DNA from 4 places in the Thioalkalivibrio sp. ALE12 genome. Region 1 is predicted to be linked to each of the others. Evidence: predicted binding sites of a transcription regulator. Region 1 holds the regulator's gene; each other region holds the start of a gene.
What was found. Region 1 encodes sigma-54, which starts transcription at its own class of promoters, with help from an activator protein. Its sites were predicted from a motif close to TGGCANGNTNCNTGCTT; they were not measured.
Positions count from the first base shown of each region.

Region 2: a site for sigma-54 is predicted at 3,400-3,416, ahead of F614_RS0112610 (TorF family putative porin). Genes of this name have one in related genera too.
Region 3: a site for sigma-54 is predicted at 3,651-3,667, ahead of flgA (flagellar basal body P-ring formation chaperone FlgA). Genes of this name have one in related genera too.
Region 4: a site for sigma-54 is predicted at 3,670-3,686, ahead of glnL (nitrogen regulation protein NR(II)). Genes of this name have one in related genera too.

Region 1 is NZ_KB905909.1:31,804-37,388, forward strand. Features, by position in the region: gene F614_RS0108895 (PTS sugar transporter subunit IIA) at 1-6, opposite strand, end outside; gene rapZ (RNase adapter RapZ) at 58-930, opposite strand; gene hprK (HPr(Ser) kinase/phosphatase) at 938-1,969, opposite strand; gene F614_RS0108910 (PTS sugar transporter subunit IIA) at 2,021-2,488, opposite strand; gene hpf (ribosome hibernation-promoting factor, HPF/YfiA family) at 2,492-2,830, opposite strand; gene F614_RS0108920 (RNA polymerase factor sigma-54) at 2,847-4,328, opposite strand; gene lptB (LPS export ABC transporter ATP-binding protein) at 4,418-5,188, opposite strand; gene lptA (lipopolysaccharide transport periplasmic protein LptA) at 5,185-5,585, opposite strand, start outside.
Region 2 is NZ_KB905916.1:28,109-33,693, forward strand. Features, by position in the region: gene msrA (peptide-methionine (S)-S-oxide reductase MsrA) at 1-534, shown strand, start outside; gene F614_RS0112595 (gamma-glutamyl-gamma-aminobutyrate hydrolase family protein) at 776-1,606, opposite strand; gene F614_RS0112600 (amidoligase family protein) at 1,593-2,615, opposite strand; gene folB (dihydroneopterin aldolase) at 2,689-3,048, shown strand; gene F614_RS0112610 (TorF family putative porin) at 3,471-4,202, shown strand; gene F614_RS0112615 (P-II family nitrogen regulator) at 4,269-4,607, shown strand; gene F614_RS0112620 (ammonium transporter) at 4,643-5,585, shown strand, end outside.
Region 3 is NZ_KB905911.1:67,942-73,526, reverse strand. Features, by position in the region: gene F614_RS0110945 (flagellar hook assembly protein FlgD) at 1-432, opposite strand, end outside; gene flgC (flagellar basal body rod protein FlgC) at 444-863, opposite strand; gene flgB (flagellar basal body rod protein FlgB) at 891-1,298, opposite strand; gene F614_RS0110930 (protein-glutamate O-methyltransferase CheR) at 1,517-2,332, opposite strand; gene F614_RS0110925 (chemotaxis protein CheV) at 2,538-3,476, opposite strand; gene flgA (flagellar basal body P-ring formation chaperone FlgA) at 3,772-4,461, shown strand; gene flgM (flagellar biosynthesis anti-sigma factor FlgM) at 4,568-4,882, shown strand; gene F614_RS0110910 (flagella synthesis protein FlgN) at 4,898-5,383, shown strand; gene F614_RS0110905 (flagellar brake protein) at 5,467-5,585, shown strand, end outside.
Region 4 is NZ_KB905906.1:306,222-311,806, forward strand. Features, by position in the region: gene polA (DNA polymerase I) at 1-367, opposite strand, end outside; gene F614_RS0104765 (TIGR00730 family Rossman fold protein) at 487-1,212, shown strand; gene F614_RS0104770 (DUF2782 domain-containing protein) at 1,212-1,607, shown strand; gene F614_RS0104775 (hypothetical protein) at 1,601-2,461, shown strand; gene F614_RS0104780 (DUF4124 domain-containing protein) at 2,573-3,205, shown strand; gene glnL (nitrogen regulation protein NR(II)) at 3,698-4,795, shown strand; gene ntrC (nitrogen regulation protein NR(I)) at 4,795-5,585, shown strand, end outside.

The DNA.
Region 1 (5,585 bases):
GCCCATGGATCTGCTCCAATTGCGGGTTCCGTAGGGGCCTGCCCCCGCGCTTCGTGGTTACTGCTTGCCCAGCTCGCGGTGACGGGTGCTAACAGTAACATGTTCCCGGTCCCGCCACGCCCCCGCAAGGCGTTCGACCAGGTATACCGAGCGGTGTCGGCCGCCGGTGCAGCCGATCGAGACCGTCACGTAACTGCGGTGGTCCTCCAGCAGCCGCGGGAGCCACTGTGAGAGAAAGCCCTGGATGCTGTCGAACATGGCCGCGACCTCCCCGTGCCCCTCGAGGAACTCGCATACGGCCGGGTCGCGGCCGGTCAGGCCGGCCAGCTCGCGTTCGTAGTAGGGGTTGGGCAGACAGCGCACGTCGAATACGAAGTCCGAGTCCATCGGCGCGCCGTGCTTGAAGCCGAAGGACTGGAACAGCAGGGACAGCTCGTGCTCTCCGCGCTCGCCCATGCGGTCGCGCAGGGTACGGGCCAGGTCGTGCATCGACAGCCGCGAGGTGTCCACCGTCAGGTCGGCCTCCGCCGCGACGTGGCCCAGCCACTCGCGTTCGCGGTCGATGGCCTCCACCAGGGGCACGCCATCGCGCGCCAGCGGGTGACGCCGCCGGGTCAGGTGGTAGCGCCGCAGCAGTACGTCGCTTGAGGCCTGCAGGAACAGGACCTCCACCTGCAGGCCCTCCGCCCGTAGCCCGGCCAGCAGGCTGGCAAACCCCTTCAGGGCCTCCAGCCCGCTGCGCACGTCGACGCCCACCGCCAGATGGCGATCGCCCTCGGTGTCGTAGTGGCCCTGGCGCACCTGGCGAATCAGGTCCGGCAGCAGCGGCAGCGGGAGGTTGTCCACACAGAAATAGCCCGCGTCCTCCAGGGTGTGCAGGGCGACGGTCTTGCCGGATCCGGACAGACCGCTGACGATCAGCAGGCGCATGGCGGACTCAGCCCTCCGGGTCCGGGTTAGGGACGGTCGTGGCGGGCACGGCCCGGTGGTAGGGCGGCTCCTCGGCCTCGCCGCTCATCTGCCGGCGCTGGCGGGCGCGCAGGTCATCCCCGGCGATGTAGCCCTGCATGTGCAGCATGTGGTTGCGCACGGCGGCCTCGATCATCACCGCGATGTTGCGACCCGGCGCCACCGGGAGGCTGATCAGCGGAATCCGCAGGCCGAGGATGTCGATCTCGCCGCGGCGCCCGTTCAGCCGGTCGTCGGGGACCGGAGAGGGCTCGCCGTGATCGCGCAGGTCGATAATCAGCCGCAGGTACTTGCCGCCCTTGATTGCGGAGTCGCCGTACATCGCGCGGATGTTCAGCACCCCCAGGCCGCGTACCTCGAGCAGGTCCTGGAGCAGGGCCGGGCAGTGACCGCGCACGATGTCGGGGGCGATGCGCGCGAACTCGGGGGCATCGTCGGCGATCAGGCGGTGCCCGCGCGAGATCAGCTCCAGCGCCACCTCGCTCTTGCCGACGCTGGAGGCCCCGCTGATCAGGACGCCGATGCCGAGGATCTCCATGAACACGCCATGGCGCACCTCGAAGTGCGCCAGACGCTGCTGCAGGAAGTAGCGCAGCAGCGCGATGATCTCGTGGCTGCTGGTGCTGGAGCACAGGATCAGCGGCAGCGCCTCCTGCGGGGCATGGGGCATCTCCGAGAACGGGCAGGTGTCCTCGGCGAAGATCACCGCGGTGGTGCCGGTGCGGGCCATCTCCAGGATCAGGTCGTTGCGCTGGTCGTCGCTGAGGCCGGCGATGTAGCGGGCCTCGAAGTCCCCGATGACCTGGATGCGGTTGGGTCGGATCAGGTTGAGGTGGCCGGCCAGAGGCAGGTCATCCCCGTCCTCGCCGACCAGCTTGCGGTCGGGGGCGGCGTGCTCGCCATGCACGAAGCGCAGATCCAGGCGGTTGCCCATAGCCTGGATCAGGCTCTCCACGTTGATGTCGCGGGCAATCCCGCCTTCGCCCAGTGCCTCGTTCATGAGCAGGGCCGGCGGGGATCGGTGGCGTGGCAGGGTGCGGGGCGCACGGGATCAGCCCTCGCGGAAGCGGCGGACGAGTTCCTGTTCCAGGCTGGCGGCATCGCCGGCCCGGCGCAGGGCGGCAATGGTGTCCGGTTGCGAAAGCCCGCGCGCCAGCTGGGCCAGCAGGTCGAGGTGATCGCTGGTGGCGGCCTCCGGGACCAGCAGGGCGATCAGGATATCGACCGGCTCGTGGTCCATGGCGTCGAAGTCGACGCCGCTCTCCAGGCGCAGGACGGCCACGCGCGGAGCCTCGAGATCGGCCAGGCGGCCATGGGGGATCGCAACCCCATGGCCCAGGCCGGTGGAGCCCAGCTTTTCGCGCGCGGACAGGGCCTCGAAGATCGCGGTGCTGCCCGGTCCGCCGGCATCACCGCCGCCGGCGAGGAGTTCCGACAGGGCCTCCAGGGCCCGCTTCTGACTGGAGCATTCCGGCTCCAGGCGGATGCGCTCGGCGGTGATCAACTCGGCAATGGACATGGGTCAGGAGGCCTGCTCGCGATTGCGCTGGGCGCCCTCGGCCCGGTGATGATCCTTGACCTTTTCCTTGTGCTTGATCAGCTGGCGGTCGACCTTGTCGATCAGCGCGTCGATGGCGGCGTACATGTCCTCGTGGGAGGCCTCGGCGTGGATGTGATTGCCGCTGACCTGGAGATTCGCCTCGGCCTTGTTGAACTGGTTCTGGGTCTTCTCATGGGTCAGCACGACGTGCACGTCGATGACCTTGTCGAAGTGGCGTTCCAGCTTCGCGAACTTCTCGTTGACGTAGTCGCGCAGGGCGTCGGTGAGGTCCACATGGTGGCCGGTCAGGTTGATCTGCATGGTCGGGACTCCTTGGTTACTTGTGGCCGGTGGGCATGGAGGCCATCTGCCGGCGTTCGCTGGATGAAGGGATGTGCATCGCCTCGCGGTACTTGGCCACGGTGCGACGCGCCACATTGATGCCCCGGTCCGCCAGGATCTGGGCGAGCCGGGCATCGCTGAGCGGCTTGTTCGCGGGTTCGTCGTCGATCAATTCGCGAATCATGGCACGGATGGCGGTGGCGGAACACTCGCCACCGTCGTTGGTGCCGACGTGGCTGGAGAAGAAATACTTGAACTCGAAGACTCCGCGCGGGGTGTGCATGTATTTCTGGGTGGTCACCCGGGAGATGGTCGATTCGTGCATCTCCAGGATCTCGGCGATATCGCGCAGGATCAATGGCTGCATCGCGACCTCGCCATGTTCCAGGAAGCCTTGCTGGCGATGGACAATCGCCTCGGCAACGCGGAGCAGGGTGTCGTTGCGGCTGTGCAGGCTCTTCAGGAACCAGCGCGCCTCCTGCAGCTGGTCGCGCATGAAGGCACTGTCGCGGGCATCCGATACCTGGCGCACCATGCCGGCGTAGAGGTCGTTGATACGGATGCGTGGCGCGATCTCCGGGTTCAGCTCCACGCGCCAGCCCTCCGGGGTGTGGCGCACGTAGACATCGGGCACCACGTATTCGGAGGTGGCGGCACTGATCTGCGCGCCCGGTCGCGGGTTCAGGGTGCGGATCAGGTCCAGGGCGCGCGCCAGTTCGTCCGGGTCGCGCACACCCGACTGGCGTTGCAGGGCTTTATAATCGCGCTTGCCCAGGCTGTCCATGCCGTGTTCCAGGATCGCCCGGGCGGCCTCGCGGGCGGGGGCGTCCGGGGCCAGTTCGCGCAGCTGAATCTCCAGGCATTCGCGCAGATCGCGCGCGCCCACGCCCAGGGGGTCGCACTGCTGGATCCAGTGCAGGACTGCCTCGACCTCATCCACGCCGACGGGCTCTTCCTCGCCGCGGCTGATGGTCTCGGCCAGCGTCTCGAGGTCGCCTTCGAGATAGCCGTCGGGGCTGATCGCGTCGATCAGGGCCGCGCCGATGCGCTGGTCGCGCGGAGTCAGGTGGCTCAGGTGCAGCTGCCACAGCAGGTGGTCCTGCAGGCCCTCGCCGTCGTCGTCGCTGGTGTTTTCCAGCGGGTCGCGGTCATCCACGCCCTTGGGGGCGGGCGGCGGTTCGTAGATGTCGTCCCAGCGGCTGTCGGTGGTGAGCTCCTCGGGAATCACGTCATCGCTAGTGGTAGTGGCCTCCATGCGGTCGCCTTCCACCACCTCGCCCTCCGCGTCCAGGCGCTCGGCCCCGCCCATGTCGTCCTCGTCCTCCACCTGTTCCAGCATGGGGTTGCTCTCCAGCGCCTGCTGGATCTCCACCTGTAGTTCGAGCGTGGACAGCTGCAACAGGCGAATGGCCTGCTGCAGTTGCGGGGTCATGGTGAGCGTTTGACCCAGCTGAAGATTCAGGCCGGGTTTCAGCATTGGCTGTGCGGGTCGCGGGTGACCATAAGAGCGATCTTAAATGCTGCCTCGTGGTTTGTGCACCGGCGCGGGTTGTGCGCGTGCCGGAATCACAGGCGGAAATTCTCGCCGAGATAGACCCGGCGCACCTGGGGATCGGCCAGTAGCTCGTCGGGTGTCCCGGCGGCCAGCAGGCGCCCCTCGCTCAGAATATAGGCCCTGTGGCAGATCCCGAGGGTTTCGCGCACGTTGTGATCGGAGATCAGAACCCCGATGCCGCGCGCTGCAAGGTGGCGAATTACATCCTGGATATCGCCCACCGAGATCGGGTCCACCCCGGCAAAGGGCTCGTCCAGGCAGATGAATTGCGGGTCACCGGCCAGGGCCCGCGCAATCTCGGCGCGCCGACGTTCGCCGCCGGACAGCGCGATCCCGGGGCTGTGGCGCACGGTCTCGAGCTGAAACTCCTCGATCAGCGCGTCGCCGATACGCCGGCGTTCGTGGCGGTCCAGGCCGGGGCGCAGTTCCAGCACGGCCTGCAGGTTGTCCCACACGCTCAGGCGGCGAAAGATCGAGGCCTCCTGGGGCAGGTAGCCGAGACCGGCGCGGGCGCGCACGTGGATGGGCGCGCGGGTGATGTCGTGCCCGCCCAGGGTGATGCGCCCGGCGTTGGGACGGATCAGCCCGACCAGGCTGTAGAAGCAGGTGGTCTTGCCGGCGCCGTTGGGACCCAGCAGGCCGACCACTTCACCGGGTGCGAGGTCGACATCCACCTGGTCGAGCACGGTGCGCTGGCCGTAGCGCTTGGTCAGTTCGCGCCCGATCAGGCGATCACGGGCCTCGGCGGGTGCCGGCGCCGGGCTGGTGGCGGGTGCGTTCATTCGTCGTCGCGTGGCTGGATGGTGATGCGTACGCGTTCGCTGTCGCCCTCGCCGCGTTCGGCCTCGATCACGTCGGTGGTCAGGTCGTAGGTGATGCGCTTGCCGCGCGCCTCTTCGCGGGTGGTGATCACATGGGCCTGGTCGGTGAGGATCATGCGGTCCTCGTTCAGCAGGTAGTCGATGCGCAGCGCGGTGGCGATGCGCATCTCGCCGGTCTCGGGGTCGGGGGATTCCAGGCGGGCCGGCTCGCCGTGGGCCTCCATCTCGTAGGGGCGACGATCCCGGGTGCGCACGTAGACCGTGTCGGCCTCCAGCGTCATGTCGCCGCGGATCACGATCACGTCCCCGGTGTAGGTGCCCAGGCCCTGGCGTTCGTCCATCTCCGCGCGGTCGGCGG
Region 2 (5,585 bases), on a different contig from region 1:
ACGCCGCTGGCCCCGCCGTACCCCGAGGGCATGCAGGTGATCCATTTCGGCATGGGCTGTTTCTGGGGTGCCGAGCGGTTGTTCTGGCAGCAGGAGGGCGTGTACTCCACCAGCGTGGGCTACGGCGGGGGCTATACCCCGAACCCGACCTATCGCGAGGTCTGCAGCGGCCAGACCGGGCACACCGAACTGGTGCGGGTGGTGTTCGACCCGCGGAAGGTTTCGCTGGACGCCCTGTTCCGTACCTTCTGGGAGGGGCACGACCCGACCCAGGGTATGCGCCAGGGCAACGATGTCGGCACCCAGTACCGCTCGGCAATCTACACCACCGACCCTGAGCAGACCGCGGCTGCCGAAGCCAGCCGCGAGCGTTTCCACTTCGCGCTGGACGCCGCCGGGCGCGGGGCGATCACCACCGAGATCGCCGAGGGCCCGGCGTACTACTTCGCCGAGGACTACCACCAGCAGTACCTCGCCAAGGTCCCGAACGGCTACTGCGGCCTTGGCGGCCTGGCCGTGCCCTATCCCACCTGAGCCCACTTCGAAGGACGGGTTTCACCACGAAGCGCACGAAGGCACGAAGAAAGGCCAGGTCAAAAGCGATTCACAGGAAGGTTTTAAGACCGGAAGAAGGCTGATGCGACGGCCTCCAGCAGCACGTTGATATGGTGCCTTGAGCGACCGTCACGCACTCGACCCTTCACCTGCAAACCTTCTCTTCTTCCAGACTTCCTGTGAATCGCCTTTCTTCGTGCCTTCGTGGTGAATCAGTCTTTTAGCCGTTTTGGGTGGCGGCTTGGACGAGGGCGCGGAACAGGAGCTGGTGGCGGCGTTTCTGTGGGAGGTATTCGGGGTGCCACTGCACGCCGATGCACCAGTCGTGTTCGGCCTCGATGGCCTGGACCACGCCGGTCGATTCGCGTCCGGCGATCTTGAGGTCCCGCCCCAGGTCATTGACGGCGTGGTTGTGGAGCGCGTTCACGTGGAGCGTCGTGTCGCCCAGGATGTTGGCCAGAAGGCTGCGCGGGTCCAGCTCCACCGGCTTGACCGGCAGCAGGCTGCGGGCCTGCGGGGTTTCCACGTAGAACTCGGCCAGGTCGCGATGCAGGGTGCCGCCACGTACCACGTTGACCAGTTGCATCCCGCGACAGATGCCGAGGATCGGGCGGTGCTCGTCCAGCGCGCGATGGATCAGGGCCTTCTCCAGCCGGTCGCGGTCGGTGTCCAGTACACCGCCGTGGGACTGGAACAACCGGCGCAGCAGCCACAGGGCCGGGTAGAAGAGATAGCCGATCAGGCGCTGCGACAGGCGGCGCTCCGCCTGCCGGATGGCGGCCGCATCCGGTCCCTCGGGGAGAGTCTCGCCGTAGAGCTCCGGATCCACATCCGCCCCGCCGCCCACCACCAGACCATCGAAGCGCCGGTGACCGCGCGGCTTGCCCGGGCGCAGCCGCAGCGGTTGGCCGCCGGCGCGCCACACCGCGAGCGCTGTAAACAGCCAGGCGGGCCCGCCGCCCTGGTCGGGTCCGGTAATGGCGATCACCGGGCGGCGTGGACGCGGCGCCACGGTATCGGTGGTCGTGCGGTCGGGCTCAGAACCAGTCACGGAGGCGCTGGCTCCAGTCGTCGGCCCAGCGGCCGAGGGCCTGGCCTGGGCGTTCCAGATATTCCCGCGACAGGCGTTCCAGGCGTTCCGGATCCGCCGCCAGGCGCTCGACCTCGACCCAGCCGTTGAACGGCCGCGCGAGGCTCCAGTCCGGGTCGTCGATCTCGCAGTTGGGCAGGCGGTAGTGGAAGGCCGGCCGCGGCTTGATCAGCTCGTGTTCCACAGGGGCCGCGTCGATCCTATCGGAGTCCAGATGGGCGAACAGCGGCAACAGATCCAGCGGGCGGTTGCGGGTCGGGTTATGCGCCAGGTAGGCGTCGATCAGGCCGGCCCGGTCGGGACGAAAGTCCGGGTCCAGCACGTAGCGTACAAACGGGCCGGGGAAAGACCGAATGTAGGGCGACAGGCGCCGCGCCAGGTCGATGGCGCCCGCCGCTGTGAGCACTTCCACCATCAGCAGGAAGCTGCGCAGGATTGCCAGCAGCCACTCGGCATCGGTGCGGTGCACCTCGATATTGATCTGCAGACCGAAGGCATAGAGAAACGAGCGTTCGGTACCCAGTGCGCCGGCCTGCTGCAGGGCGGCGCGCACCCGGTCCAGGCGGGGAAGGTCAGCCGTCGCGATCGGCGGCGCCACGATCTCGTGCGGTACCAGGCGGCCCGCGGCGTCCGCGAGCCAGCGTTCCAGCGCGGCCTCGTCGGAGTCGTCCAGCTCGATGCCCAGGCGCGCGAGGTGTTCGCGGTAGCCGCGGTCCTTCAGTACCCGGGCGTCCAGCTCCAGTTGGAAGTCGCCGACGTCCGTGTCGCGCACATGGAAGACGAAGGCGCTGTCCGACTCGATATGCCCCCCGAACTCGTCTTTCACGGTCTCGGCCATCGTCTCCAGCGACACCCCGGCCATCTCGATCTCCACGCCGATGCGCCGGGGTGCGCCCTCCGGATTGGCGGGCCAGGGGAGTTCGTGAAAGGGCTCGCTCATGCGTGTCTCGGAGTAATCGGGAGTCACCATGATAGCGGCTCGGTGTACCTCATGCGGCCCGGGCAGTAGGATAGGCGCCGACCTACAGGAGCCCGCCGAACCCATGGATCGAATCTATCTGCGCGACCTCGAGATTGATGCCGTTGTTGGCGTCTACGACTGGGAACAGCGCATCCAGCGCCGCCTGCGATTCGATATCGAACTGGCGGCCGATACCCGCATCGCCGCCTACTCCGGCGAGATCGGCGACACCGTCGACTACGAGGCGGTGGCCAACGCCGTGCGTGCCATCGTCACGCGCGAGCCGCATGCCTTGCTGGAATCCCTGGCCGAGGAGATCGCCGAGGCCCTGATGGCCCAGTTCGGCACGCCCTGGCTGCGCATCAAGCTCGGCAAGCCCGGCGCCGTGCCCGGCGTGCGCGAGGTCGGCATCGAGATCGAACGCGGTAGCCTTTCCTCGTAAACCCGCGCCGGCGACGGGGCGCTGCCCCGGTCGGCGCCACCCCCCTGCCGTGCTGTGTCATCGCGGGTCGCGAGGCGACGTGGCGATCTGCAGGGCAGGGAGGTGTTCGCCGTACGTCCCGCATGGCCGCGTGTGCGTTGGTCGCGCCTGTCCCCGCCTCGATTTGCCTCTCCAACCCCGCCACTCGCCGAAGGACTGAACCTTCCGGAATCCCGTACATGGTTCACAGTCCTCGGTCTCCGCACGTTTTTGGTGCGTGTGCACTTTTAGTGCGCACCAAATAAAGGCAAAAGCCCGTGGTTGGGCCGCAACAGGTGTTGCGAAAAGCCGATTTTGCTCCCTTTTGGTACTTGGCACAGCCCGTGCAAGGACCGGGTGTCGACTACGCGACACTCGATTGACCAATCTGGGAGATGACCAACATGAAGAAGTTCACCCGTTCCGCGCTGGCCGCTGCTGTCCTCACCGTAGGCTCCACCGGTGGCGTCGCCTTTACCTCCACCGCCGCCGCGGAGCTGTCCGTGAACATCGGCGCGGTGTCCAATTACTACTTCCGTGGTTTTTCCGAAACCGACGACGGTGCTGCCGTTCAGGGTGGTATCGATTACGAGCATGCCTCTGGTTTCTACGTGGGAACCTGGGTATCGAATGTTGACTTTGGCGTCGACGAGGGGAATGAAGATCAAACAAGCTACGAAATGGATCTTTATCTTGGATTTGCCGACGCGTTCGACAATGGGTTCGGCTACGACGTCGGTTACATCTATTACGCCTATCCGGATGCCCGAGACGATACCGGTTCCCTGAGTGCCGACTTCGGCGAGATCTATGGTGAGGTCAGCTTCGATACGGGCGTTGTGGGACTGTACGGCGGTATGGCCTACGTCGTTCACGACAGCGATGACTCGGCCCTGGAAGACGACGACATGTACTTCTACGCCGGCCTGGATGTCCCGTTCATGGACGTCTACAGCGCCGGCTTCCTGGTAGGTCGCACCAGCTTCGACGATTCCAACGCCGAAAACTACACCCACTACACCGCCAGCCTGACCCGTGATGCGGGCGACTGGGGCGAGTTCAGCTTCAATCTCGAGTATGTCGACGAGACCGACGAAGACCTGGGCGCCTGGGTGGGCTGGTCCAAGACCTTCTGATTCCGCATTACCGCCTAAAGCAACAGCGGGTCCGCCAGATGGCGGGCCCGACTACAGGAGTCTGACATGAAGATGATTACCGCCGTAATCAAGCCGTTCAAGCTTGATGATGTTCGCGAGGCGATCTCGGAGATCGGCGTACAAGGGATGACCATGACCGAAGTAAAGGGTTTTGGTCGCCAGCGCGGTCATACCGAGCTCTATCGCGGTGCCGAGTACGTGGTCGATTTTCTGCCCAAGGTGAAACTGGAAGTGGCTGTCGACGAGAACCTGGTCGATCAGGTGGTCGAGGCCATTTCCAAGTCTGCCAGCACGGGCAAGATCGGCGACGGCAAGATCTTTATCACACCGGTGGAGCAGGTCGTGCGTATTCGCACGGGCGAGACCGGCCCGGAAGCCCTTTAAGGCCTCCGTCTTCCATCGAATGAGGAATTTCAATCATGGAAATTGAACAGCAAGTTGTCGAACTCGCCTACGCAATGGACACCTTTTACTTTCTGGTGGCCGGCGCGCTGGTGATGTGGATGGCCGCGGGCTTTACGATGCTCGAGGCTGGTATGGTGCGCACCAAGAGTGTGGCCGAAATTGCAACGAAGAATATCGCCCTGTATTCGATCGCCAGCATTATGTACATGCTGATCGGTTACAACATCATGTACAGCGACGGCCTGAGCTCTATCATCCCGGGCCTGGGCTTCCTGATCTCGGGCGACAACGCGGTCGCGGACGTACTGGGTAGTGGTGGCGACATCTACTACTCTGATCGTGCCGACTTCTTCTTCCAGGTCGTGTTCGTGGCCACCGCGATGTCCATCGTCTCGGGTGCCGTGGCCGAGCGCATGAAGCTGTGGGCCTTCCTCGCCTTCGCGGTCGTCCTGACCGGCTTCATCTACCCGATCCAGGGCTTCTGGAGCTGGGGTGGCGGGATCCTCGACCAGATCGGCTATCTGGACTACGCCGGTTCCGGCATCGTCCACTTCACGGGTGCCGCTGCCGCGCTGGCCGGTGTGCTGCTCCTCGGGGCGCGCAAGGGCAAGTACGGCAAGGATGGCCAGATCAACGCGATCCCGGGCTCCAGCATGCCGCTGGCCACCCTGGGTGTGCTGATCCTGTGGCTGGGCTGGTTCGGCTTTAACGGTGGTTCCGAGCTGAAGGTCTCCGACATCGAGTCCGCTAACGCCGTGGCCGCCGTGTTCGCCAACACCAACTTGGCCGCGGCCGGGGGTGTGGTCGCCGCTCTGATCACGACCCGTCTGGTGTTCGGCAAGGCGGACCTGACCATGGCGCTGAACGGCGCGGTCGCGGGCCTGGTGTCCATCACCGCCGAGCCGCTGATGCCCAGCCCGTTCCTGGCGATGATCATCGGTGCCATCGGTGGCGTGA
Region 3 (5,585 bases), on a different contig from region 1:
GCCCATATTCATGCGGCGAATGCGCTCGCCATTCGGGCTGTACACGTCGATCTGCAGCTCTTCGGTGGCGCGCTCCAGATCGACCGCGCCGTTCACCCGCCCGTCGGGCCCCAGTTCGCCAAACTCGACGGGCACCAGTACATCCTTGCCAACCAGCGAAGCCGCCTGCAGCGTCTGGTTCTGCCCCAGGGACTGCGCCAGCTTCTCGAAGGACTTGGACAGCTGCTCGATGCCGGTCACGGTGGAGAACTGCGCCATCTGGCCGAGGAAATCACCGTTATCCATCGGCTCCATCGGGTCCTGGTTCTCCAGCTGGGTGGTCATCAGCTTGAGGAAGTCGGACTGCCCGAGGCGGTCCATCTCGCCTTCCGGCTTCTTCTCCGGGCGCGACAGGCCGAGGCGATCCAGCAATTCGGGGGAAATCTGTGTCATGGCGGGCTCCTCTAGCCTTGGCCGATCTGCAATGTGCGCTGGAGCAGCTGACGCGAGGTCTCCATCACCTCGACGTTCGCTTCGTAGTTGCGCGAGGCGGACATCATGTTGGCCATCTCCTCGACCACGCTGATCGCCGGGCGGAAGATGTAGCCCTCCTCGTTCGCCTGCGGGTGGTGTGGCTCGTAGTGGGCCTGTGGCGGGGCCTGCGACTCGGTCACGCCGGCCACCCGCACGGACGTCGCCGCACCATTGGGGTTGGCCTGATCCATCACGCTCTGGAACAGCACCTGCTTGGCGCGATACGCCTCGTCCGGGTTGGTGGCGGCGGTGTTCGCGTTGGCCAGATTCGAGGCCACGGTATTCAGGCGCACCGACTGCGCCGACAGCGCCGAAGCCGAGGTATTGAACAGACTGAACATATTGCTCACGACATCGATCTCCCGATCAGGCCCGCGTTAACGGTCGCCCCTCAGGGCTTCGCGGATGCCGGAGACCCGGCGATTGAGGAATTCCAGACTGCTCTGGTACTGGATCGCGTTCTCGGCAAAGGCGGCACGTTCCATCTGCGGATCCACCGTGTTGCCATCCAGGGACGCCTGCGAAGGGACGCGATAAAGCGCCTCGGCCTGCCCGTTCATCGCCCCGGCATTGGGGTCGATATGCGCCGCCTGGCTACGCGCCATGGGCAAGTGATTGCCGCTCCCAGCCGCGGACTCGAGCACCGCGCGAAAGTCGATATCGCGCGCCTTGTAGTTCGGGGTGTCCGCATTGGCGATGTTGGAGGCCAGCAGCTCCATGCGCTGGGCGCGCACGTTGACCGCCTGCGGCAGGATGCCCATCGCCTTGTCGAGAGAGAGACTCATCGTTTCCGTCCTGTCCGCCCGTGGCGGACCCTCGCTACCAGAACCGGGACGCAGCCATTGCGGCCCTTTGCGAGGAGACCGATGCAATCGCTATGCCAGCGACGGGAATCCGTCTCGGCTGGGGACGCCCTTAGCGGGAAACGTGGGAAGGGGGCAATTCGAGTCGCGGCCGCATTGCGCGGGCGTTTCGGACCTGGCGGCCCTGCGACGGAGGGGCGTCAGGATTTGAGCCGGAGGACCGAGCCGTAGTCGGTGCGAACCGTCTCGAAGGCCTTGGTGTACGGGCCGGCCGTCTCCGAAGCGCCAAGAAACAGATAGCCGCCCGGATTCATCTGCCGGGCAATACCGTCAAGAACCTGTCGCTTGGTCTCGCCGGAGAAATAGATCAGCACGTTGCGGCAGAACACCAGGTCGAACTTGCCCAGTGCCGCGTAGCTGTCGATCAGGTTGAGCTTCTGAAAACGACAGCGCCGCTGGACCTCGGGAACGACCTTGTGGCCGTCCGTCACGGTCTCGAAGAAGCGCGCGCGGCGGCTCTCGCTCAACCCGCGCACAATACTCAGGCCGTCGTAGACCGCCCGCCGGGCGTCATCCAGGATCTTCTCCGACAGGTCCGTCCCCAGGATGGATACCGGCACCTTGCGCGGGGGGCGGGATTCCTCCCACTCGGAGACGACCATGGAGATGCTGTAGGCCTCCTGGCCACTGGAACAGCCGGAAGACCAGACCTTGATGCTGCTTCCCTTCGCAGCCAGCTCCGGCAACAACACATGCCGGAGGATCTCGAACGGAAAGCCATCGCGAAACCACGAGGTTTCGTTGGTCGTCATCGCGTCGATCACACGGGTGCGCAGCCGCGGATTCGGGGCTTGCCGCATCGCGTGCAGGAGCTCCGGCACGCTCTTGAAGTCGAACTCGTCGAGCAGCCGGGACAGTCGGCTCGACACCAGATACTGACGGCTGTCACCCAGCACCAGGCCGCAGCAGTCCTGCAGGAAGCGGGAAAACTCCTCGTAATCGCGGGAATCGATCACCGGTTCATCCCCGAGCACAGTCCATGGTGATTAGCATCCTGATGACGAGTCCTTGACAGCGGCGCCCGCGCCACGAAACGCAGGGGGAATCCCCGGTAGCGGGTTTCAGTATACGGTGTCGCAGGCGGGACACGACACTGGGCCCTTGTCGGCCATGTGACGCCGCCCCGGCCTTGCCGGGCGGCAACCCCGTTCCCCCCGGCGGTCATTCGACCTGTTGATCCTCGCGCCCGGTCTGGTCGAGCACCGCGTTGGCCAGTTCGTCGGGGTTGAATTTCGAGAGAAACGCATCGGCCCCGGCGCGCTTGACCATGTCGGTATTGAACTCGCCGCTCAACGAGGAATGCAGCAGCACCTTCAGATCTTTCAGGGCGGGATTGTCCCGGATCCGCGCCGTCAGCGTATAGCCGTCCATGCGTGGCATCTCGATGTCCGAGATCACCAGCTCGATCTGGTCGCGAACCGGGCCCTCCCCGGCCTTCTGCTCCAGGAAGTCGAGCGCCTCCTGACCATCCTTGAAAACCTCGTATTCGAACCCGAGACCGCGAATCGCCCCCTCGATCTGCTTGCGCGCCACGACCGAGTCGTCAACGATCACGACCTTGCGCCCCCCCGCTGGCGTGGCGTCCGCTCGGATGGACTCGGAGACCTCGGTCGGCAGAGGATTGACGATCGAAAGCACCCGTTCCACGTCGATGATCTCGACCAGCTTGTTGTCGATCTCGGTGACCGCGACCAGGAAGGACTCGCGCCCCGTACCACGCGGAGGGGACTTCACGTCCTGCCAGTTCACATTCACGATCCGGTCCACGGCCGACACCCAGAACCCCTGAACCGAACGGTTGAACTCGGTGACCACCACCTTCTGGTCGCCGCTGTCGCTGGCACCGGCCGCGCTGCGCAGGCCCATGGCGCGCGCCAGATCGATAATCGGCACCGTGCCGCCCCGCAGCGTAGCCACACCGCGCACCACACTCATCGACCCCGGGATCTGGCGCAGCGGCGGCGACGGGATCACCTCGCGCACCTTGAACACGTTGATTCCGAAGGTCTGTGATCCACCCAGGTGGAACAGCAGCAGTTCCATCCGGTTCTGACCCACCAGCTGCGTTCGCTGGTTCACATCGTCAATGAATTGACTCATGGTGCTGCTCTCCTTGTCCCGCGCCCATCTGCCGCGAGCCGCTCCCGGGAGCTCAGTGTGCACCGCGCACCCCCGGGCTGTCATTTGCAATCGCCTGTATGCGCCTTCTGGCGCCGCTTCCCAGGGATAACGGCATTGAACGCCGGGCCTTGAGTCGGGCACCGCCCGGACAACTGGCATCAAACCTGCATAGCTTCGGGTCCGCGAACGGACGCGGCAGACCCGGGGTATTCCCTCGGGCGGCGAGGACCGGCATATGCATCCACATACAACCTGTACATCACGCTGCATCCCCATGGGGCTCATGGCTCTCGTGGCGTGGTTCGCGCTCTCCGTGCCGGCCCACGCCGAGATCCACCCCGTTGCGGAGATCCGCGCGGCCGCGGAACAGTTTCTGTTGCAGGAGCTGGACGCCGAACATAGCGACGACATCAATATCGAGATCGGCCAGCTCGACAACCGGCTCCGGCTGGCCTACTGCCATGACGGACTCAACGCCCGTTTCCCGCCCGGCGGCCGCCGCGACGGCAATACCGCGATCCACCTTCAGTGTGCGGGCCCGGTCACCTGGCAGCTGTATGTCCCGGCCACGGTGGAACGTTACGCTCAGGTGCTGGTGGCCAGTCGCAACCTCCCTCGCCAGCACACGCTGACCAGCGGCGATCTGCGCTTCCAGCGCATCGAGACGTCACGCCACGCGGGCAGTTATCATGAAGACAAGTCGGCCCTCATCGGTCAGCAGACCCGGCGCAGCATTCGTCCGGGCCAGATCATCGGCACACAGCACGTCACCCAGCGCGAGATCGTCAGCCGCGGCCAGCGGGTCACGATCCTTGCCGAAAACGGCTCGATCGCCATCCGCATGCAGGGCGAGGCCCTGGAAAACGGCAGCCTCGGGGACCGCATCCGGGTCAAGAACACCTCGTCCGGGCGCGTGGTCGAGGGCGAAATCCAGCCCTCCGGGCACGTCCGGGTGACACTTTGATGCCGACTCTGTGATCGGTGTTACAAAAACCACCGCCACAGGGCTACAGTTTCAGCACACGCGGCCGTAAACACTTGCAGCACAGTTACAACGACAGGACGGCACAATGGATATCAAGGGCCTCAACACGAACAGTCTGCGCCCCGACGGCCAGAGCTCCACGGTCAAGGGCCGCGAGGACTCCAGCGGCGCGCCCAACCGGGCGCAAGAGTCGGATAGCGCCGCGACCACCGGTAACGATTCGCTTACCCTGACCGGCGCCGCCCAGGCGATGAGTTCGGCCGCCAGCGCCGGCGAGAACGCCCCGTTCGACGCGGCGCGTGTGGCCGAGCTGCGCGAGGCGATCGCCAGCGGCAACTACCCGGTGGACAACGAACAGCTGGCCGACCGCATGATCGACCTCGAGCGCCTGCTGCGCTAATCACGGACCTCACCGATGAACACCGACACGCGCCATCGCCTGCTGCGCTCCCTGGAAACCTCGATCCGGCTGGCCCACCAACTGGAAGAGGCCCTGATCCAGGAGACCCGCGCGGTCGAGGCGCGCACCCCGGAGACCCTGCAGGAGGTCGTGGCGACCAAGCAGGGGCTGCTGCAGGACCTCGAGACCGAGACCCGCCAGCAGCGCGCTATCGCCGAGGCCGCGAGCGAGTCATTCACACCCGAGGGCATGGCCCGCCTGCTCTCGCGCATGGACGACGGTGCCGTCCTCAACGATCACTGGCAGGCCCTGCGCCAGTCCATCGAGCGCTGCAACACCCTCAACCAGGGCAACGCACGCCTGATCGATCGCGATCGCCAGCGCGTGGAGCTCTCCATGCAGATCCTGCGCGGCGAAGAGGCCGGCCCGGCGGCGACCTACGACCCCTACGGGCGCACCCGCCCCAACACCCGTGGCGGACGCCGTATCACACAAGCCTGATGCAGCTTATTCGCACCGATGCTGGCATTTCGGATGCTCGACCAGTACCTTGCGTCCTCACACCCAGCTAACGTCACGGACGCATGGACGAAACCGACTACACGGTCGACAAGCCGGACCGGATCGCCGGCATTCTCAAGGACCTGGACCACAAGCTCACCCTGGTCAGCGTCCGGCTCGACGCCGACGGCCCGCTGTACAC
Region 4 (5,585 bases), on a different contig from region 1:
CGGCCTGGTCGGCCAGGGTCGCGATCACGTCGTCGGCCTCCACGCCCTCGACGCACAAAAGCGGCAGGCCCATCGCCCGCACCAGTTCGTGCAACGGTTCGATCTGGGCGGCCAGCTCGTCCGGCATCGGCGGGCGGGTGGCCTTGTATTCCGGATAGATGTCGTCGCGGAAGGTCTTGCCCTTGGCGTCGAACACCACCGCCATGTGTTCCGGGCCGTAGTCCGCGCGCAGCTTGCGCAGCATGTTGGCCACACCAATCATCGCCCCGGTCGGGGCGCCATCCGGCGCGGTCAGCGGCGGCAGCGCATGGAAGGCGCGGAACAGGTACGACGAGCCGTCGACCAGGACAAGAGGCGCTTGCGACATGAAGGTGGAATCCGGACAGGGAACGCGCGCCATTCTACAGGCCCGGCCCGGGCCGCGACCATTTGTGCGCGCCCGGGGGCGCCGGTACGCTGAAGCCTTCACCCTTGGGAACCCGCTGCATGAACAACCGCGAACGTGCCGAACACCCGGGCCTGCGCCCGATCGATGACTCCGCCCTGACCCGCGAGAGCTGGAAGATCTTCCAGATCATGGCGGAGTTCGTGGAGGGCTTCGAACGCCTGGCGCATATCAAGCCCTCGGTGAGCATCTTCGGCTCCGCCCGCTTCCCGCCGGAGCATCGCTACTACCAGCTGGGCGAGGCAACCGCGCGGCAGCTCTCGGACGCCGGTTTCGCGGTGGTCAGCGGCGGCGGTCCGGGCATCATGGAGGCGGCCAACAAGGGGGCGTTCGCCGGGCGCTCGCCGAGCATCGGCCTGAATATCCAGTTGCCGCACGAGCAGAGTGCGAACGATTACCAGGACGTGGGCCTGGGGTTTCGTCACTTCTTTTCGCGCAAGGTGATGTTCGTCAAGTACGCCTCGGCCTACGTGGTGCTGCCCGGGGGCTTCGGGACGCTGGACGAACTGGCGGAGATCCTGACCCTGGTGCAGACCGGCAAAACCCGGCGCATCCCGGTCGTGCTGGTGGGCAGCGAATTCTGGAAGGGCCTGCTCGACTGGTTCCGGGATACGCTCGTGGAGCAGGGCACCATTGACGAGGAAGACCTCCAGCTATACTCGCTGGTAGATTCACCGGAAGACGTGGTGGACGTGATCTTCGAGTACTACGAGGCGCGCAGCTTCGAGCCGTCCGCGGAAGAAAAGAAACGACTGATGGAACTGTGATGATGACCTCGATGCGTGCGAGCCTGCCCCTGTCGCTGCTGGCGGCCCTGCTGCTGGTTTCCGGCACGGCGCTGGCGCAGGAAGACCGCGAGTGGGGGGATGCCCCGCCGCCGCCGGAGCTTGAAGAGGGCGCGGATCCGCCGCCCCCGGTGCTGGATGAACGCGCCCGCGAACAGCGCTCGCTCGAGGACGCCGACATCATCATCATCGAGCGCGACGGCGAGACCCGGCGCGAATACCGCATGGGTGGCGAGCTGGTGATGGTCGAGGTCACGCCCGCCGTGGGCCCGACCTACTACCTGATCGACACCACGGGCGACGGCACGCTGGACGGTCGTCGCAACGAGCTGGATCCCAATTTCGTACCCCCCTCCTGGGTGATTTTCCGATGGTAGAGAACGAATCCGAGACCCGGGCCTGCGCCGATTCGACCGGCCTGGCCCTGACCCATGGCCCGAGCGGCCTCGAACTGGATGGCCGGCCGGTGCAGTGTCTGCGCCTGGCAGCCGCCGTGGCCCCGGCGCTCGAATCCGCGCTCGGCGAGGTACCTGGCGGCTGCGGTCGCGTGATCGGCCGGGGTGCGGATCCCGATTCTGGTGAGGTCCTGCTGGTGCTGGAGCGCGGTCAGGCGCCGCAGGGCGCGGTTGCGGCCGAGGGGCCCGGCAGTCTGGAGGCCCTGGGCGAGCGCGCCGCCGACTGGCAGGGGCGTCACACGGCCGGGGCCTTGCCCGGCGGCGAGGGCTACCGGCGCGGGGTGCTGCAGCAGCAGATGCGCGAGCGCGCCGATGCGATGGCGTCCACGCTGGATGCCGAGTCCCGGGCGATCCTGGACGCCGAGCTGCACCACCAGGGGCTCTACCGTTTCGAGGACCTGCCGCTGGCGGGAAGCTACTGGCAGTCCGTGCGCATCTACCCGGAAGGTGCCGGTCTTGCCGATCTGGTGATCCCGCCCGCGCCGGTACCGGCCTTCTGGCAGCTCGCGCGCATCGCCCTGGCGCTCGCCGTGGACGCCTCCGGACAGCCGGATGCCGATCGGTACCGGGCCGTGCTGGCCGGGTTCAATGCCCGGCGGCCACTGACTGCAATCGAACGCGGGGCGGCGCCCACGATGCTCCGCCTGGCTGCGCTGGATGACTGGCTGTCCGCGCTGGAGTCGGGAACGGCCGCGGCGGCCGAGCGGGATCGCCTCGCGACCCTGCAGGCCGATGCGGCGCGGCTGCAGGGCGTCTGGGTTCGCGCGGCCGCCTGATCCCGGCTGGCCCGTGCCGGTGGCGCGGGAGCTTCCGGGCTTGTGGTGGTCCGAACGTACACGGGAGGCAGGGTGGTGGTGCCGCGCCATCCCGCCCAAGGAGGAAGACCCATGTTCCGAACCACGCTCTGGCTGGCCTTGTCGCTGGCTGTCCTTCTCGCCCCGGCGCTTGCGAGTGCCGACGTCTACCGCTGGACCGACGATCAGGGCAATGTCCATTTTGGCGACCGCCCGCCCGAGGGGCGCGCCAGCGAGCCCGTGGACGTGCGCGAGCCCATGCGCGCGGTCCCGCTGGAAGGTGCGCGGGAGATTCTCGAACGGCCCGTGCGGCCCCGCGGTCAGCCGGAGGCGGAGGGTGTGTACACGCGGGTCGCAATTGCCCGTCCGGAGGACGGTTCGGGGGTGCGCGCGAACGACGGCAATGTGAGCGCCGAGCTGGATCTCGAGCCAGCGCTGGATGCCGACGCGGGCCATCGCGTGATCTGGGTGCTGAACGGCGCGGAGGCGGGCGAGAGTCAGTCGCCCACGGCGACCTTCGAGGGGCTGAACCGCGGCGAGCATACGCTGCAGGCCCGGATCGTGGACGCATCCGGCGAGGAGCTGGGGGCGAGCGCGACCATCGAGTTCAACGTGCTGCGGATGGCCATTCCGCGCGAGCAGCAACAGCAGCAGCGGCCGCAGCAATTCCCGCCCGGGGGTGCGCCGCAGGCGCCCAGGGCCCCGCAGGCACCCAGGGCGCCCTAGGGAGACGCTGATTGAATCGCACGTCCGCGTTGGTGCCCCCTGTTTTCCGAGACAAGGCGCGTCGTGCAGCGGGTAGTGGTTCTACCCGCAAGCGGCGCAACGCAGGATCGGGGAACAGGGGGCACCAACCCCGCAAGCTATTGAAAGAAGGGGCTCGGCCGCTTTTGCGTGGGAGCGGCGTTGCGGTTCCCTTGTGCAGAGTGACTGCACGGCAGTCACCGCGCCTTGTTCGCACGCAAAAGCGACTCGAGCGCGAACGCGCGATTCAATCAGCGTCTCCCTGGCCGGTGACGCCGGCTCCGAATTGACAACTTCGATCTCTGCACTTCAATAGTGCACACAACGCCCCATGATGGTGCTATGATTGCACCATCATGGGGCGTTTTGGGTTCTGGGGGGTGGCGATTCGGCTGCGTTTTGTGACCGTGCCCCCGGCTTCGGCGCCCCGCCGGGCGATTCCCGCTTGGCGCGATTCCTGCTTGAGGCCTCTTGATGACCACGCCCGCTTCCAATTCCGGCCCGGCCACCCCGCCCTGGTGGGACGACCTCTCCACGGCCGTGCTGGTGACCGATGCCGAGCTTTGCCTGCTGAGCATGAACAGCGCCGCCGAGGTGCTGCTCGGTCTCAGTCGCGAACGCATCGTCGGGCATGGTCTGGGCCAGTGGCTCAAGCTGGACCGGAATCTGTCCAGCCGCCTGCGCTCGGCGCTGACGCTGGATCAGCCGATCACCCTGCGCGCGCGCCAGATGGAGCCGCTGCGGGCCGAAAGTTTCCTCGCCGACGTGGTCATCACCCCGCTCCATGGCGAGGGCGACAAGCCGGGGCAGTTGCTGTTCGAGCTGAATGCGATCGATCGCCACGAGCGCATCAGCCGCGAGGAGCAGTTGCAGAAGCAGCAGGCGATCACCCGCGCGGTGACCCGGGGGCTGGCCCACGAGATCAAGAACCCGCTAGGGGGGCTACGGGGGGCGGCGCAATTGCTTGCCAGCGAGCTGGACGACTCGGGCCTGAAGGAATACACCCAGATCATCATTCGCGAGGCCGACCGGCTGCGCAGCCTGGTTGATCGCATGCTGGGGCCGAACAACCTGCCGCGACGCGAGCCCGTCAACCTGCACGAGGTGCTGGAGCACGTGCGGGGCCTGGTCAGTGTGCAGCTGCCGCTGGGTCTGAAGATCCGCGGCGACTATGACCCCAGCATCCCGGACGTGCAGGCCGATCGCGACATGCTGGTGCAGGCGATCCTGAATCTGGTGCAGAACGCGGTGCATGCGCTGGAGGACGGGGGCGAGATCACCCTGAGCTCGCGCATCCTGCGCCAGTACACCATCTCCGGCCATCGCCACCGCCTGGTCGCCAAGCTGAGCGTGCGCGACAACGGGCCCGGTATCCCGGAGGAGATCCGCGAACGCATCTTCTTCCCCATGGTGACCGGCCGCGCCGCCGGGACCGGGCTCGGGTTGCCCATTGCCCAGAGCCTGGTCCAGCTGCACGACGGTCTGATCGAATGCCATTCGCGCCCGGGGGCGACCACGTTCGACATCCTGCTGCCCCTTGAACCCCCGAAGGCCCGGGAGGCCAGGAAGTGATGGAGCCCACTGTCTGGATTATTGACGACGACGACTCGATTCGCTGGGTGCTGGAACGCGCCCTCCAGCGTCACGCGATCGCGGTGCGCGGCTTCGAGACCGCGGACGCCGCCTGGGCGGCGCTCGACCGGGACCCGGTGCCGGACACCATCGTCGCCGATATCCGCATGCCGGGACTGAATGGCCTGGACTTCCTCGCGCGCATGCAGACGCGCCCCGATCCGCCGCCGGTGATCATCATGACAGCCTTCTCCGATCTGGAGAGCGCCGTGGGCGCCTACCAGACCGGGGCCTTCGAGTACCTGCCCAAGCCGTTCGATGTGGACGAGGCCGTGGCCCTGGTGCAGCGGGCACTGGAGGCGCGGCGCGCCGGGCAGGACAACGGCACCGCTGGCCCCGAGATCGAGGAGACCCCGATCATCGGCGAGGCCCCGGCGATGCAGGAGATGTTCCGCGCCATCGGCCGCCTGTCGCGCAGCAACATCACCGTGCTGATCAACGGGGAGTCGGGCACCGGCAAGGAACTGGTCGCCCGTGCCCTGCACCAGCACAGCCCGCGCGCCGATCAGCCGCTGATTGCCCTGAATACCGCGGCCATCCCCAAGGATCTGCTGGAGAGTGAACTCTTCGGCCACGAACGTGGTGCGTTTACTGGCGCCAACCAGAGCCGCAAGGGCCGTTTCGAACAGGCCGATGGCGGCACGTTGTTCCTCGACGAGATCGGCGACATGCCGTTCGACCTGCAGACCCGACTGCTGCGCGTGCTGTCCGATGGCACCTTCTACCGCGT